One region of the Photorhabdus temperata genome, then DNA from elsewhere that is predicted to be linked to it. Evidence: riboswitches for the same ligand, from Rfam matches in the RefSeq annotation. Region 1 holds a riboswitch; each other region holds the start of a gene.

Region 1 (3,993 bases):
TTGGAGCTGGTTGGTATTACTGCTGCGGAAGCGGAAAATCCACGTATCAGTATTCCTAAGGCAACCAATCAGGTGGTATACAGAATATTGATTTTCTATATTGGTTCTCTGACCGTGTTGTTGTCGCTTTATCCGTGGGGCAATGTTATTGAAGGTGAAAGCCCATTTGTCATGATTTTTCATAACCTGGATAGTTTCTGGGTAGCTAATGTTCTGAATGTTGTTGTTCTGACTGCTGCATTGTCCGTTTATAACAGCGGTGTATATTGTAACAGCCGGATGCTGTACGGTTTAGCAAAGCAAGGCAATGCACCCGGAATGCTGAAAAAAGTTAATGAGAGTGGTGTTCCTACCAAAGCAATCGTGATGTCTGCATTGGCGACGTCAATTGGTGTCTTGATTAACTATGTCATGCCGGGCAAAGCATTTGAATTATTGATGGCGCTGGTGGTGACAACACTGGTTATTAACTGGGTCATGATCTGTATGGCGCATTTAAAATTCCGGGCAAAGAAAGTTAAAGAGGGGGTAGAACCGTCATTTAAAGCATTCTGGTACCCGTTTAGTAATTATCTGTGTCTGGTTTTCCTGGCCTTTATACTGGTCATTATTTTGATGATGGACAGTATCCGTATTTCAGTCATTTTGATGCCATTCTGGATTGGTATTCTATGGCTCGGATTTCTCATATCCCATTCCCGCAAGAATAAAATGGAAACCATGAACCAGGGATAACACACACCTGGATTATCATGATAAGGATACCAGGCTGATGTCACCCACAGCCTGGTATTTTTTTATCTGGTTACCATTGCCAGCGTAACCAGGCGAAGAGTACGTTACCGTTATTATATGTGCCGGGAATGTATGTCCCCTGAAACGATAACCGATTATATTCTATGGAGAATAGTGGCAGTGGGAGTGGAATAGGGACATAGTAATACTCATGACGGGCTGTGACACTTAAAGTGAAGCCAATACCCATTCGGAGGCCATCTAAATCACCGGGTATCCACATTTTCTGAAAACCATAACCAACGATGGGTTCTAAACGGTTATGAGAGTCCATAAAAGCCATAGCATAGAGAGAATGCCAGTCATTGTCTTCGTCGTAACGGTATTTACCATAACCGAAACCCCAGGGCCGCTCATTATATTTTTCAATTTTTTCTTCATCGTAGGTAAATCTGTTATGCCAGGTAATTACCGGCAGATAAAGTTCATTGCTGGGTGCATCCCAAGTGAGAGCGACATTATTGCTGAATTTTCCCCATAAACTGTCTGAACTGTTGTCATTACTGGCTTGTGTAGGGGATTGCATGGTTGTTAATGATTGATTGTTGGTATTTGCTGTTGTTGCAAACACTGTCCCAGGTGAGACGAGAAAAGTTACTGTTAGGGCACAGGCTGCGGTTAAATCAAACTTCATTATTTATTGCTCCAATTTCCCGGCGACATAAATTGGGAAGATCTTTTGTATCACGTAAAATATGACAAACATCTAAATTCAGGAATTCTACTCTTGCTATTTTAAATAAAACTTAAACGAGAAATTAATATTAAGATGTTATATGTATTAAATGAGTATATTTAATACTGATATTTGGACTGACGAATATTGGGAAATGTGTTGACTCTTTCTTTCACCCAAAGAGGGGGGATGCGCGCCTGTAGACATACCACAGATATAAAGATTCTAACAATAAGAAAGGCAAAATAAATTAATATTATTTATATGATTTGAAGTTTTGTTGAGTGGATAAACTGTAAGCTAATTAGGATAACCTTGGATTTTCAAATTTTTGCGGTTATGTTAAACAATAATTGTTGTTAAGAATTTTAAATATGTGCGTTAGCTCCATAGCTGATAAAAAATGGCTTGCCATCATATTAAGAATATGTGATAAATCGTTCGGGTAAACGAGGTACGGTTCTGTTAATAGCAGCAACTCGCTCTGGTTTTTATGTTGCGCCGAACGGCGAATTAGAATTAAGTGATCCAAAGGAAATTCTTAAAATGGCAAAAATCACTGGTACTGTAAAGTGGTTCAACGAATCTAAAGGTTTTGGTTTTATTACTCCAGCTGATGGCAGCAAAGATGTATTTGTACATTTTAGCGCTATTCAGAGCGAAGGTTTTAAAACTTTGGCAGAAGGTCAAAAAGTTGAGTTTGAAATTCAGGACGGTCAGAAAGGTCCTTCTGCGGCAAACGTCACAGCAGCATAACTTCTTTTTGTCAATCATTTTGAATTGACGAAGTAAATTTGTTGTCTTAATTGGTTTTTTATTGGCAACAATGACATACCGATATCACCCTGTTGGTTATCTGATAGGGTGTTTTTGTTTTGACTCGGGGTGCTCTTCACTGAGCTGAGATGAACCCGTAATACCTGATCTGGATAATGCCAGCGTAGGGAAGTCAAGGTGTCTTTTTCCTGATACCTGCTTTTCTTTTGCTGGTGGGAAGGAGTACCTATGGTAAGAATCAATTCACTGACAATTGCCGGGACTGATCCTAGCGGTGGCGCCGGTATTCAAGCTGATCTAAAAACTTTCTCTGCGCTTGGTGCTTATGGCACAACAGTAATGACAGCTCTTGTCGCACAAAATACGCATGGCGTGCAATCTGTTTATGACATAGATCCTGCTTTCGTTGCTGCACAGCTTGAGTCTGTGCTGTCAGACATCAGAATCGATAGCGCCAAGATAGGCATGTTATCTAATGCGGCCAATGTTGCAGTAGTTGCAGACGCAATAAGCCGTTATTCAGTACCTTATGTTGTATTGGATACGGTGATGATTGCGAAAAGCGGTGATCCGCTGCTGGCGCCGGAAGCGGTTTCTGCGGTTGTTGAACGGCTGCTACCGAAGGTGTCGTTGATGACGCCGAATTTGCTGGAAGCCGCAACCATATTGAGATGCGCTGTAGCAGAAACCGAAGCAGACATGCAAAAACAAGGACGTGAATTATTATCACTGGGATGTGAAGCGGTTTTACTTAAAGGCGGACATCTTACCGACGGTGAAAGCCCTGATTGGCTATTTACGGGGAAGGGAGAATGGCGTTTCACTGCTCCCAGAATCAATACTCGTCATACTCATGGTACAGGGTGTACGCTTTCCGCTGCATTAGCGGCTTTGCGTCCACGTTATCCGGATTGGCAGACAACGCTTCCTGTTGCCAAATTATACCTCCAGACGGCATTAGAACAGGCAGATTCTCTGGATGTCGGAACCGGAATTGGACCTGTACATCATTTTCATCAGTGGTGGTGAGGGAGCGTGATTCGGTGATAATGAGTCATGAAGGGTAAGATGCCTGTGCTATGAGAGCAATATGGCTCAGAATGTGTAATGTCTTCACGATTTTATTCATCATCACCGATGACAAGCCTTATTAAGCGATAGTCACTTGCTGATCCAGATAGACATCTTGAACCGCATTAATCAGTTCAACACCCTCTTTCATGGATTTTTTGAAAGCTTTACGACCGAGGATCAACCCCATACCACCTGCACGTTTATTAATGACGGCGGTACGAACTGAATCACTCAAATCATTATCACCGGATGCGCCGCCTGAGTTAATCAAGCCGGCACGACCCATGTAGCAATTAGCTATCTGATAACGAACCAGATCGATTGGGTGATCGGTGGTTAAATTGGTATAAACACGCTTATCTGTATGACCAAAACCAATCGCAGTATAGCCGCCATTATTTTCAGCCATTTTCTGTTTAACGATATCGGCACCGATAGTGGCGGCTAAATGGTTAGCCTGACCGGTTAAATCAGCGCTGGCGTGATAATCCACTCCCTCTTTTTTGAAGGCGGAGTTACGCAGGTAGGCCCATAATACCGTGACCATACCCAATTCATGCGCTCGTTCAAAAGCTGCTGAGATTTCCTCGATTTGACGACGTGATTCAGCAGAGCCAAAGTAAATCGTTGCACCAACGGCTACCGCGCCCATCTCAAATGCCTGTTCAACG
Region 2 (3,993 bases), on a different contig from region 1:
CCCTTTCCCGCATATAAGCGTCCTGTAAGCCGGCAAATTGCTCTGCGTATTTCTCAATAACTTGTTTAACCGCCCATTGCGCGACAAATCCCTGCTCAATACAAGAAAACAGATCTTGTTTCAGTTGAGGGTCATTCAAAAGGTAGGAATAGAGATCAAAAATCGCAGCACTCTCTTTTTGAGAGCCGGTAGTAAAACGCTTACTGAGCCGCCGGCATTCCGCCATCGTATCTTCAAGCGCCTGAATCAGACGAGAGCGTTCCGCAGCATGATCAAGGGTTGATGCTTCAAAAATTTGTTCAAGTGAAGGCTGGGAACAATCCTGCCAACCCTGGGCCATGACGATGCCACTGGAAATCGCCAATGCTTTAATTCGGGTCTGCCGGTAGTGACCAAACAAACCCTTGGTCTGCGCCTGAGCAAGAATCACGGCCAGCTGTGTCGCAAGCGTCACCATAAAGGATTCTTCGGTCTCATTAAACAAACGTTGTTCCTGCTGTTGAACGACCAGAACGCCTTGCAACTGACGGCGATAAATAACGGGAACTCCCAAAAAAGCGCGGAAGTTATCTTCCTTAACCTGAGGCAGGTATTTGAAACTCGGATGACTGCGTACATCCGCCAAATTAATCAGTTCAGATAATTGACCAACTTGTCCAACGACTCCCTCACCAAATGCCAGACTAATAGTTCCGCCCCGGGGTTTCCTCAATCCTCGGGTTGCCATCAGGTAATAACACTGCCGTTGATGATCAGCAAGATAGATAGAGCACACATCTGTGCTCATCGCCAGGCAAGTCTCATTCACCAATAGCTCAAGCGCTTCGGCCAGATTGGTTGCCATAGCAACTTTTTCAACAATTTCCCGCAAGCGCATAAGCATGGAACTAACCTAACTTCTTTTGCGACGATAAGAATATGAAGAACGCGACAACGATATGCTTTCTTGCATTGGCATCACAACCGAAGCAAATTCCTTCATCACACGCCGGTAAACATCGCGCTTAAAAGAGACAACCTGCCGGACAGGATACCAATAGCTGACCCAGCGCCAGCCATCAAACTCCGGGGTGTTACTGTGCTGCACATTAATATCTTCTTCATCACAAAGCAGTTGTAATAAAAACCACCGCTGCTTTTGGCCAATACAGACAGGTCTTGTATCCCAACGCACCAAACGCTTGGGTAATTTGTAACGTAACCAATTACGGGTAGAGGTCAGAACGCGTACATCTTTCCGACCTAAACCCACTTCTTCATACAGTTCCCGGTACATAGCCTGCTCTGGTGATTCCCCCGGATTAATCCCCCCCTGAGGGAATTGCCAGGAATGTTGCCCATAACGCCGGGCCCACAAAACCTGGCCTTGTCGATTACAAATTACAATTCCTACATTCGGGCGGTAGCCATCATCATCGATCACCAGACTACCTCAATAAACTAAATTTGAAAGATGACTAATTGTTTCACACTACCCTCAAGTGGTAAACCTCTATCATTGGACTTTGCAGTCGCTAGCTAAATCTCTACAATAGCGCCATCTCAACGGGGTGCTGGCTGTTTAAAACAGTCTTGCTGAGAGTAAACCCGCCGAACCTGATCCGGCTAATACCGGCGTAGGGATTTGAGCTGCTAATTGTTTCGCAGAAATTATCTTTCCGTTTAGCGCGCCCTCAGATCCTTTGCCAATCCTCTTAAATTAAGGAGAGCAAAGTGTTTAAGACGTTATTTTCCAAATTAATCGTACTGACGGTACTGTCAGCCTCTGCTTTGTTATTGAGTCAAGTTGCACAGGCAAAGCCGGTATTAACTGTCTACACCTATGATTCTTTTGCCACCGAATGGGGACCAGGGCCTGCGATTAAAAAAGCGTTTGAAGCTGAATGTGACTGTGAACTGAAATTTGTTGCTCTGGAAGATGGTGTGTCCCTGCTCAACCGCCTCAGAATGGAGGGAAAGCGCACGGCTGCCGATATTATCCTAGGTCTGGATAACAACTTGATTCAAGCGGCCCAACAAACCGGTCTGTTCACTGAAAGCCAAGTGGATACCCACAAACTGAAACTGCCTGTGCCATGGAATAACAACGTATTTATTCCTTACGACTATGGTTACTTTGCCTTCATTTACAACAAAAATACGTTGCCAAATCCGCCAAAGAGCATGGATGAACTGATCAACAGTCAGAATAACTGGAAAGTGATCTATCAAGATCCCCGCACCAGCACACCAGGGCAAGGCTTGCTGTTGTGGATGCAGAAAATTTATGGTGATGATGCCCCACAAGCCTGGCAAAAACTGGCAAAGAAAACACTGACAGTCACCAAAGGCTGGAGTGAAGCTTATGGTCTGTTCCTGAAAGGCGAAGGCGATTTGGTCCTGAGCTATACCTCTTCACCGGGCTATCACATTTTGTCTGAGAAGAAAGACTATTATGCTGCGGCAACGTTTAGTGAAGGTCATTACCTGCAAGTCGAAGTTGCCGCCCAACTAGCCTCCAGCAAGCAACCGGAACTTGCCCAGAAATTTATGCGATTTATATTAACTCCGGCTTTCCAACAGGAAATTCCAACCACTAACTGGATGTATCCGGTTATTGATATCCAACTACCAGAAGTTTATTCACAGCTTTCAATACCAGAAAAATCATTACAGTACCGCGCAGAAGACGTCGCAAAACACCGTAATCAATGGATTCGTGCATGGCAAAGCGCTGTCAGCCGCTGATAGCCGGATGGCTGTTGCCGGGGGCGATTGCCTCCGGTCTTTTGCTATTGGTCGCTTTACTGGCATTCGGTACACTTTGGTTTAACGCGCCTGAAGGCGACTGGTACTTGCTGACAGAAGATCGCTATTTGTGGCATGTGGTGCGTTTTACATTCTGGCAAGCTTTTTTATCGGCTCTGTTTTCTGTTATACCCGCTATTTTTCTTTCCCGAGCACTCTATCGCCGTCATTTTCCAGGCCGGACCTTGTTTCTGCGCCTGTGTGCTATGACGCTGGTTTTGCCTGTACTGGTCGCTCTGTTTGGCATTTTGACTGTCTATGGCAGAGTCGGCTGGCTGGCGCAGTTCTGTGAATGGGCCGGTATTCATTACCATTTCACACCTTACGGTTTACAGGGAATTTTGCTGGCGCATATCTTCTTTAATATGCCACTGGCAACACGGCTGTTACTGCAATCACTGGAAAACATTGCGGTGGAACAACGGCAGTTAGCCGCACAGTTAGGCATGAATGAATGGCAACATTTTCGTTTCGTTGAATGGCCTTACCTACGCCGCCAAATCCTGCCAACCGGCGCGCTGATTTTTATGCTCTGCTTCGCCAGTTTTGCCACAGTGCTGGCTTTAGGTGGCGGGCCTGCGGCAACGACTATCGAGCTGGCAATCTATCAGGCGTTAAGCTATGACTACGATCTCAGCCGTGCCGCGTTACTGGCTTTGATTCAGCTGACTTGCTGTCTTGGTCTTGTTCTTCTTAGTCAGAAAATTAACAGCGCTCTGTCCATCGGCTATAGCAATCAACAGCAGTGGCGTAATCCACAAGATACTTTACTGAGAAAAATCTGCGACAGCATGTTAATTACCGCAGCATTGTTACTGCTGGTTCCCCCATTGTTGGCTGTTGTCGTAGATGGTCTGAACAGCGGGTTATTCAACGTATTGCGCCAGCCTGTATTGTGGCAGGCATTTATCACATCCGTTGTGATTGCGTTAGGCGCCGGATTATTGTGTGTTTTATTTACGATGATGTTGCTGTGGAGCAGCCGCGAGCTGTACCTGCGTTATTCACCCCGCTGGGGACAAGCGATGGAAATAAGCGGTTTGTTGATCCTGGCTATGCCCGGCATCGTGCTGGCAACCGGTTTTTTTCTACTCCTTAACGACACCATCGGCTTGCCCCGCTCACCCTATGGTCTGGTGATTTTAACCAACGCACTGATGGCGATTCCTTATGCATTGAAAGTTCTGGATAATCCAATGAAAGATC
Region 3 (3,993 bases), on a different contig from region 1:
CCAGCCAATCATCGCTGCACCAATACCCGAGGTGAAATGGTCATAACCTGGTGCAATATCTGTCGTCAGTGGCCCAAGGGTGTAGAAAGGGGCTTCATGACAGTGCTCCAATTCTTCTGTCATATTGCGGCGAATCATCTGCATTGGCACATGTCCGGGGCCTTCGATCATCACCTGAACATCATATTCCCAGGCAATTTTGGTCAGTTCGCCTAATGTATGTAACTCTGCAAACTGGGCTTCATCATTGGCATCTTGAATAGAGCCGGGGCGCAAGCCATCCCCTAATGATAGAGAAACATCATAAGCGGCACAGATTTCACAAATCTCGCGAAAATGTTGGTAGAGGAAGTTTTCCTGATGATGAGATAAGCACCATTTCGCCATAATTGAGCCACCGCGGGAGACGATCCCGGTTAGGCGTTTGGCTGTCATCGGTACATAGCGCAGCAGAACGCCGGCGTGAATAGTGAAGTAATCCACCCCTTGTTCCGCTTGTTCCAGCAAGGTATCACGGAACATTTCCCAGGTGAGGTTTTTCGCTACGCCATTAACTTTTTCCAGAGCTTGATAAATGGGGACGGTACCGATAGGAACCGGGCTGTTACGCAAGATCCATTCGCGGGTTTCGTGGATATAACGGCCAGTGGAGAGATCCATTACCGTATCCGCTCCCCAACGGGTAGACCAGATTAGCTTTTCTACTTCCTCTTCAATAGAAGAGGTCACTGAAGAGTTACCGATATTGGCGTTAACCTTCACCAGAAAATTACGACCAATAATCATGGGTTCTGATTCAGGATGATTGATATTGGCAGGGATAATTGCCCGACCCGCCGCGACTTCCTGACGGACAAATTCTGGTGTGATATTTTCTGGCAACTGAGCGCCGAAGCCTTGTCCGGCATGTTGTTGGCGTAGCACATCACCGCGGATACGTTCACGCCCCATATTTTCCCGTAGTGCAATAAATTCCATTTCCGGCGTGATGATGCCTTTACGGGCATAGTGCAATTGAGTCACGCGTTTGCCTTTACCAGCTTTTAATGGATGAGGGCGGTTATTGAAACGTAAATGATCGAGGCCAGCATCCGCCAGACGTTGTTGAGTAAAATCAGAGCTGAGGGCAGTAACAGGTTCAGTATCTTGACGTTCGTCGATCCATTGCTGGCGCAGTTTAGTTAACCCAACATGCACATCTAGCATGGAATCAGGATCGCCATAAGCGCCGGAAGTATCATAAACAGGGATAGCTTCGTTTTCCTCATATTGAGGTTTTTCTTTAGTTCCACTGATCAAAGTAGGTGATAACTGAATTTCCCGCATTGGGACTTGGATATCGTCACGTGAACCTTGGAGATAAATTCGTCGTGAGTTAGGGAATGAGACTCCCTGAATAGAATTAATAAATTCCTGAGCGGCATCGCGTTGAGCTTTACGTGGACGTGCCGGGCTGGGTTTTGGCGAAATATCAGTTGCAGGGATAACAATATTATTAGACATAGCAAATTCCTAACCGTGTTATTGGGAAAGTTGCTTGTCTGGAGCTCGCAGGGAGTAATAATTGATGGCTGAATGGACTCTTAGAAAACCTGGTGAGCCGACAGCGGTTGATTACTCTTGTTCCCTTCGCGGGTCTTAACCCGATCAGGTTCCGCGGATCCCGAATTAACGGTCTCAGCCTGTGTATGCTGCGATAAAACAGCTTACGCTAGGCACTCCGACAAGAAAGTAAACATTAGTATAGAAGGGATTATGAAAACTACAACCCTTGATAAATGAAAGTATTTACAATGACCAGGTTAATTGTTTCCAGCCATGTTGTTCTGCCTCAGCTTGCAAACGGGTATCGGCATTGACAGTAATCACCTCATCGGCAAACTGACACATCGGCAGATCATTAATCGAATCACTGTAAAAACGGATAGTTTCAGGATGACTATTTTGTTGCTCCAGCCACTGTTTCATTCGTTTTACTTTACCTTCACGAAAAGTGGCAATGCCGTCTATTTTGCCGGTATAACAGCTGTTTTCTACTACCATATCAATGCCCAGTGCAGTGTGAATACCAAATTCGGCAGCAATCTTTTTCACGATAAAAGAGACGGTGGCTGAGATAATAATGACCGGAACCTGTTGTTGTTGATATTCTTCAAGCAGAGCTTTAGCTTGTGGATAAAACCGTGGTCTGATTCTTTCTGCGACAAATTCGGTTAGCCAGGTATCAACTTGTTCTTGCGGAACCTGATGCAATGTTTGCAGGCTAAATGCCAGATAGTCATTCATATTCAACATACCTGCATTGTAATCAGCCATCATTTTTTCATCTGCTTCGATAAAACTGGGATCAGTAATTATGCCTTTTTCCCATAAGAATTCTGTCCATATAGCGCTGGAATCACCGGAGATTAAGGTGTCATCCAGATCAAACACGGCAAGCAGTTGTGGCATGATGTTGTGTTCCTCAAGTCAAAGCACGTTGATAGCTGAGAATAATGCTTGTAATACTGTGTAGTGACCAATAGCAATAAAAGCACGTTTTTCTGACTAGAAAGCGTATGATTTATACAAATATTAATCGTAATTATGATGTCATGATGATGCAACAACAAATCACAGGAACAGAACGTGGCTGGTGGATTATCAGCTATGAAAATCGTATTTGGCTCCCGGAAGGGGAATTACCTTTTGGAATTGCTGTCCAATGGTCATTGCAAGGAAAAATAGCGTGGCCTATTGGTGAATGGCAGGGTGAGAAAGTTTGGCTTATTTGTCAGAAAATGGCTTCAGATATGGTTTCGCTGCGGCAAATTATTTCAAGTGATAGTGGGCTGTTTCAGTTAGCTGGCCGTGGAGTGCAGTTGGCGGAGTTTTATCGCTCTCATCGGTATTGTGGTTATTGCGGTAGTGAAATGTATCATAGTGTCAGTGAATGGGCTTGTTTGTGCCATCACTGTCATGAACGTTATTATCCTCAGATCGCGCCTTGCATTATTGTCGGTATTCGTCGCAATGATCAGATTCTGCTGGCGCAGCATCAGCACCATCGTGGAGGGGGGTACACAGTACTGGCAGGATTTGTTGAAGTCGGTGAAACACTTGAAGAAGCGGTATCCCGTGAAGTAATGGAAGAGAGTAATATTAAAATCTGCAACTTACGTTATGTGGCTTCTCAACCGTGGCCTTTTCCTCATTCATTGATGATGGCATTTCTGGCTGATTATGACAGCGGTGAAATCCGTCATGATCCGAAAGAGCTAATTAGTGCAGACTGGTATCGCTATGATCAACTGCCATTGATCCCGCCAGCCAATACGATAGCCCGCCGGTTGATTGAAGACACGGTTGTTTTATGCCGAAATGCGTAATGTACTGTTTGGCGCGATTCAGCGGGAGAGATTTGTCTGCCATGCTACAATGGCAGCAAATCATTGCAGCCAGATAATATTGCGGCCAATAAATAAATGGAGCCTGTTATGAATGAGTTGAAAAACGACCGCTATTTGCGAGCTTTACTGCGCCAACCCGTTGATGTTACACCTGTATGGATGATGCGTCAGGCTGGTCGTTATTTGCCGGAATATAAGGCTAGCCGTACCGAAGCAGGTGATTTTATCTCTCTGTGTAAGAACACTGAACTTGCCTGCGAAGTCACTTTACAGCCTTTGCGGCGTTATCCATTAGATGCGGCGATTCTCTTCTCTGATATTCTCACTATTCCTGATGCAATGGGATTGGGACTCTATTTTGAGGCAGGCGAAGGCCCGCGTTTTAAATCCCCTATTTTGAGTCGTGCTGATGTAGAAAAACTACCGGTTCCTGATCCTGAAATGGAGCTGGGTTATGTGATGGATGCAGTGCGTACCATCCGTAAGGCACTGGCGGGTCAGGTTCCTTTGATTGGCTTTTCCGGTAGCCCGTGGACACTGGCGACTTATATGGTGGAAGGCGGCAGTAGTAAGGCATTTACTAAAATCAAAAAAATGATGTATG

What was found. Region 1 has a riboswitch for thiamine pyrophosphate ahead of thiD (bifunctional hydroxymethylpyrimidine kinase/phosphomethylpyrimidine kinase). Riboswitches for the same ligand answer to the same signal wherever they lie in the genome.
Region 2: it holds a riboswitch for thiamine pyrophosphate, as region 1 does, so the genes downstream of both, thiB (thiamine ABC transporter substrate binding subunit) here and thiD (bifunctional hydroxymethylpyrimidine kinase/phosphomethylpyrimidine kinase) in region 1, are expected to answer to the same signal.
Region 3: it holds a riboswitch for thiamine pyrophosphate, as region 1 does, so the genes downstream of both, thiC (phosphomethylpyrimidine synthase ThiC) here and thiD (bifunctional hydroxymethylpyrimidine kinase/phosphomethylpyrimidine kinase) in region 1, are expected to answer to the same signal.

Annotation. Positions count from the first base shown of each region.
Region 1 is NZ_JAJAFX010000015.1:75,487-79,479, reverse strand. It holds gene LGZ99_RS08015 (amino acid permease) at 1-735, shown strand, start outside; gene pagP (lipid IV(A) palmitoyltransferase PagP) at 806-1,429, opposite strand; gene cspE (transcription antiterminator/RNA stability regulator CspE) at 2,018-2,227, shown strand; TPP riboswitch at 2,343-2,435, shown strand; gene thiD (bifunctional hydroxymethylpyrimidine kinase/phosphomethylpyrimidine kinase) at 2,477-3,277, shown strand; gene fbaB (class I fructose-bisphosphate aldolase) at 3,399-3,993, opposite strand, start outside.
Region 2 is NZ_JAJAFX010000001.1:41,956-45,948, reverse strand. It holds gene ptsP (phosphoenolpyruvate--protein phosphotransferase) at 1-883, opposite strand, end outside; gene rppH (RNA pyrophosphohydrolase) at 893-1,423, opposite strand; TPP riboswitch at 1,537-1,641, shown strand; gene thiB (thiamine ABC transporter substrate binding subunit) at 1,714-2,727, shown strand; gene thiP (thiamine/thiamine pyrophosphate ABC transporter permease ThiP) at 2,703-3,993, shown strand, end outside.
Region 3 is NZ_JAJAFX010000032.1:6,245-10,237, reverse strand. It holds gene thiC (phosphomethylpyrimidine synthase ThiC) at 1-1,503, opposite strand, end outside; TPP riboswitch at 1,608-1,733, opposite strand; gene LGZ99_RS13705 (HAD family hydrolase) at 1,789-2,451, opposite strand; gene nudC (NAD(+) diphosphatase) at 2,601-3,368, shown strand; gene hemE (uroporphyrinogen decarboxylase) at 3,477-3,993, shown strand, end outside.